2 regions of the Burkholderia seminalis genome follow, and region 2 is predicted to be linked to the other one. Evidence: predicted binding sites of a transcription regulator. Region 2 holds the regulator's gene; the other holds the start of a gene.

Region 1 (2,200 bases), 140 kb from region 2:
TTGTTCACGACCAGCGTTGCGAGCGCTTCACCTTCGATGTCTTCGGCGATGATCAGCAGCGGACGGCCAGCCTTCGCGACTTGCTCGAGCACCGGCAGCAGATCACGGATGTTCGACACCTTCTTGTCGTGCAGCAGCACGAACGGGTTGTCGAGGACGGCGACTTGCTTTTCCGGGTTGTTGATGAAGTACGGCGACAGGTAGCCGCGGTCGAATTGCATGCCTTCGACGACGTCGAGTTCGTCAGCCAGCGACTTGCCGTCTTCGACGGTGATGACGCCTTCCTTGCCGACCTTGTCCATCGCTTCAGCGATGCGATCGCCGATCGACGTGTCGCTGTTCGCCGAGATCGAGCCGACCTGTGCGATTTCCTTGTTCGTCGTGCACGGCTTGCTGATCTTCTTCAGCTCGTCGACAGCCGCTGCGACTGCCTTGTCGATACCGCGCTTCAGGTCCATCGGGTTCATGCCCGATGCGACGTACTTCATGCCTTCGCGAACGATCGATTGCGCGAGGACGGTTGCCGTCGTCGTGCCGTCGCCTGCGTTGTCGCTGGTCTTGGAAGCGACTTCCTTGACCATTTGCGCGCCCATGTTCTGGAGCTTGTCCTTCAGCTCGATTTCCTTCGCGACCGACACACCGTCCTTGGTGACCGTCGGGCCGCCGAAGCTGCGCTCGAGCACCACGTTGCGGCCCTTCGGACCCAGCGTGACCTTGACTGCGTTGGCGAGAATGTTCACGCCTTCGACCATCTTCGAACGGGCGGAATCGCCGAATACGACGTCTTTAGCTGCCATCTTCTAACTCCTTGAATTCTTGGGAATATGTACCGTCGGAGGACGCTTACTTCGCGTTGACCACGGCCATGATGTCTTCTTCGCGCATGACCAGCAGTTCCTGGCCGTCGACCTTCACGGTCTGGCCTGCGTACTTGCCGAACAGGACGCGATCGCCGACCTTCACGTCGAGCGCGATCGGTGCGCCCTTGTCGTCGCGCTTGCCCGGGCCGATGGCCAGGACTTCGCCCTGGTCCGGCTTTTCAGCAGCGGCGTCGGGGATGACGATGCCCGAGGCGGTCTTGGTTTCCTGATCCAGGCGCTTGACGATCACGCGATCGTGCAAAGGACGAAGGTTCATATTCACTCCTCTCTTGACTGAGATTGAAGAACGCTTAGGGAATCTGCCCGGCTTGTCGCCCGGCAGAGAATTGTTAGCACTCTCGTGCAGCGAGTGCTAATTATATGGACGGGTTTTGACAAATTCAAGAAGGGAAACCGGACGAATTTCCAACGCGGCACGGAAGCGGGGAAAACACCCGAAAATCACGAAAAATCCTTTTAAAACAAAACCCTGACCCACGCTATCCGGCTTGGCGGGCGAGCCCGCGCGGCCCGCGAATCGCATCCAGCCCCGTTTGGACATCGGGTAAGCACGGAGTTCCTGCGACCGGCGACATCGCATCGAAAAACCCGCGCAGGCGCCGATTCCGTCCGCCACAACGCGCCCGGTGCCCCGTCCCGCCTCCCCTGCCGGCGATCCATCGCTCCGCATCGAAGCATTCATTTTCATTACGCCGATATTTACGTTTTTTCTTTCGGAAAACACCCGTCAGCCCCCATCCGTAAGCCCTCCCATTACATTCAGTAATTTAGATGCGAATCATTCTCGTTTACATTGACATTCCCATTCGACACTCCTACGATGCGCCGCGTTGCGCTCTTCTTCATGCCCTGGCCGATCGGTGCCGAGCGTCGGGACAGCGACCGACAAGCAGGACTCCAAACCAATTAGAACCAGGAATTTGATATGAAGGTTGCGTCGTTCCATGGAGACCGCGTCCGCACCCGGATGCGCCCCGCCGCCTGTGCGGCCGTCCTCGCGTGCGCATCGTTCGCGAGCGGCGCTGCGTTCGCCGCCGCGTCGGTCGACGCGCAGCCCGAAGCGCCCGAGGCCGACCTCGCGATCCAGGCGAAGCCGGCCGGCATGTGGACCGGCATCTGGACGCGCCAGAGCCTGCTCGGCGACATGGGCGGCATCCGCCCGTGGCTCGGCAAGTACGGCGCGACGCTGCAGATCACCGAAACCAGCGAATACCTCGCGAACCTGCGCGGCGGCCTGAACCGCGGCGGCACGTATGACGGGCTGACGACCGCGACGCTGACGGTCGATACGCAAAAGGCGATCGGCCTGCCCGGCGGCA
Region 2 (2,200 bases):
TGGTCGGCGTAGTGCCGCACCGTGCGGACTTCCGGCTGGTTGCGCATGCGCGCGAGCGCGTCGAAGGCGGCATCGAACGCGGTGGCCGTGGTCGACGCCGAATATTGCGGATACATCGGCATCAGCAGCACGCGCTCGACGCCCGCGCGCTTGAACTGCGCAAGCGCGTGCGAAATGTTCGGGCTGCCGTAGCGCATCGCGTAGTCGACCATCACGTGATAACCGTTCGACGCGAGCAGGTGCCGCACGCTGTCGGTCTGGCGCTCCGTGTACACGCGCAGCGGCGAGCCTTCGGGCATCCAGACGGCCGCGTACTTCTTCGCGGAGGCGCGGCCGCGCAGCGGCAGGATCAGCGTGCGCAGCAGCACCTGCCAGACGGCCTGCGGAATCTCGACGACGCGCGGATCCGACAGGAATTCGGCCAGGTAGCGCCGCACGGCGCGCGGCGTGGGTGCGTCGGGCGTGCCGAGATTGATCAGCAGCACCCCGATGCGATGGGCAGCAGCGATGCTCGAAGGCGGCTCAAGATCGAAACGCATGGGCAAGAACGTGCTCGGGGCACGGGACCGGACGGCTCTCAATTATAGCGGGCCGCCCCTTGCCGTTCGGCCGACTGTCGGCGCGGGCGGCATGACGACATGATGACGGGGCGGGATCAGGCTGCCGATTGCAGGCTATTGCTGGCTCAGCGTGAGCGACAGCAGGCGCGCGGTGATGTCGACGATCGGTATCACGCGGTTGTACGCCATCCGGGTCGGGCCGATCACGCCGAGCGTGCCGACGATCTTCCCGTTCACCTCGTAAGGCGCGGTGACGACGCTCATTTCCTCGATCGGCACGAGCGTCGATTCGCCGCCGATGAAGATCTGCACGCCCTGGGCGTGGCTCGACACGTCGAGCAGTTGCAGGAGGCCCGTCTTTTGGTCGAACACGTCGAACAGCTTGCGCAGCCGCGCCATGTCGGACGACAGATCCGCCACTTCGAGCAGGTTGCGCTCGCCGGAAATCAGCACGGTGTCCTCGGTGTCGGGCACCTCGGTACTGGCCGTCACGGCCGCGTGCATCAGCGTGGTCATGTCGCCGCGCAGCTGGTCGATCTCGTCGCGCAGGCGGCGGCGCACCTCGTCGAACGACAGGCCGGCGAAATGCGCGTTGATGTAGTTGGACGCCTCGGTCAGCTGCGACGGCGAATAGTCGCGCGGCGTCGCGAGCATGCGGTTCTGCACGTCGCCCTCGGGCGTGACGATGATCAGCAGGATGCGCTTGTCGGACAGGCGCATGAACTCGATCTGCTTGAACACGTGGCTGCGGCGCGGCGTCAGCACGACACCCGCGAACTGCGACAGGTTCGACAGCACGCTCGCGGCGGCGGCGACCACCCGCTGCTGCGGCTCGCCGGCCTGCAGCGTGTGCTGCACCTGCCGCGCGACGGCCTCGGCGTCGATCGGCGCCTCGACCGTCAGCATCGTGTCGACGAACAGCCGATAGCCGCGCGGCGTCGGCACGCGGCCGGCCGACGTGTGCGGGCTCGACACGAGGCCGAGCTCCTCCAGGTCGGACATCACGTTGCGGATCGTAGCCGGGCTCAGCTCGAGCCCGGAGTAACGGGACAACGTGCGCGATCCGACTGGCTGACCGTCGGCGATATACCGTTCGATCAGGGTTTTCAGGAGGGTTCGTGCGCGAGGATCTAGCATGGTGGAAAATTTTAGCGCAACCGCGCGACCGCGGCGAGTGGCGTCGGCCACCATTGCGCGGGCCGGCCCGATCCGGCCCCGTCGGCGCACAGCCGGTTCTTTTCGTCAACGAGCTATGGTGTAATGCCGGCATGAAAACCGGTAATCAGTTCAATACTGTCGCGCTCGTCGGCCGGAGCAACACGCCCGGCATCGCCGAACCGCTCGCCACGCTGGCCGCCAGCATCGCGAAGCTCGGCTTCGAGGTCGTGTTCGAAGGTGACACCGCGCGCGAGATCGGCATCACCGGCTACCCGGCGCTCACCCCGGCCGAAATCGGGGCGCGTGCGGACGTGGCGGTCGTGCTCGGCGGCGACGGCACGATGCTCGGCATCGGCCGCCAGCTGGCGCCGTACCGGACACCGCTGATCGGGATCAACCACGGGCGGCTCGGCTTCATCACGGACATCGCGGCCGCCGACATGCACGCGCTCGTCCCGGTGCTGCTGTCCGGCAAGTTCGAG

The links. Region 2 encodes HrcA, which represses chaperone genes, less so after heat shock. Its sites were predicted from a motif close to TTAGCACTCNNNNNNNNNGAGTGCTAA; they were not measured.
Region 1: a site for HrcA is predicted at 1,211-1,237, ahead of groES (co-chaperone GroES). Genes of this name have one in related genera too.

The regions. Positions count from the first base shown of each region.
Region 1 covers NZ_CP013398.1:882,530-884,729, reverse strand. The annotation lists gene groL (chaperonin GroEL) at 1-797, opposite strand, end outside; gene groES (co-chaperone GroES) at 844-1,137, opposite strand; gene WJ12_RS03915 (carbohydrate porin) at 1,807-2,200, shown strand, end outside.
Region 2 covers NZ_CP013398.1:745,702-747,901, reverse strand. The annotation lists gene hemH (ferrochelatase) at 1-539, opposite strand, end outside; gene hrcA (heat-inducible transcriptional repressor HrcA) at 675-1,697, opposite strand; gene WJ12_RS03330 (NAD kinase) at 1,829-2,200, shown strand, end outside.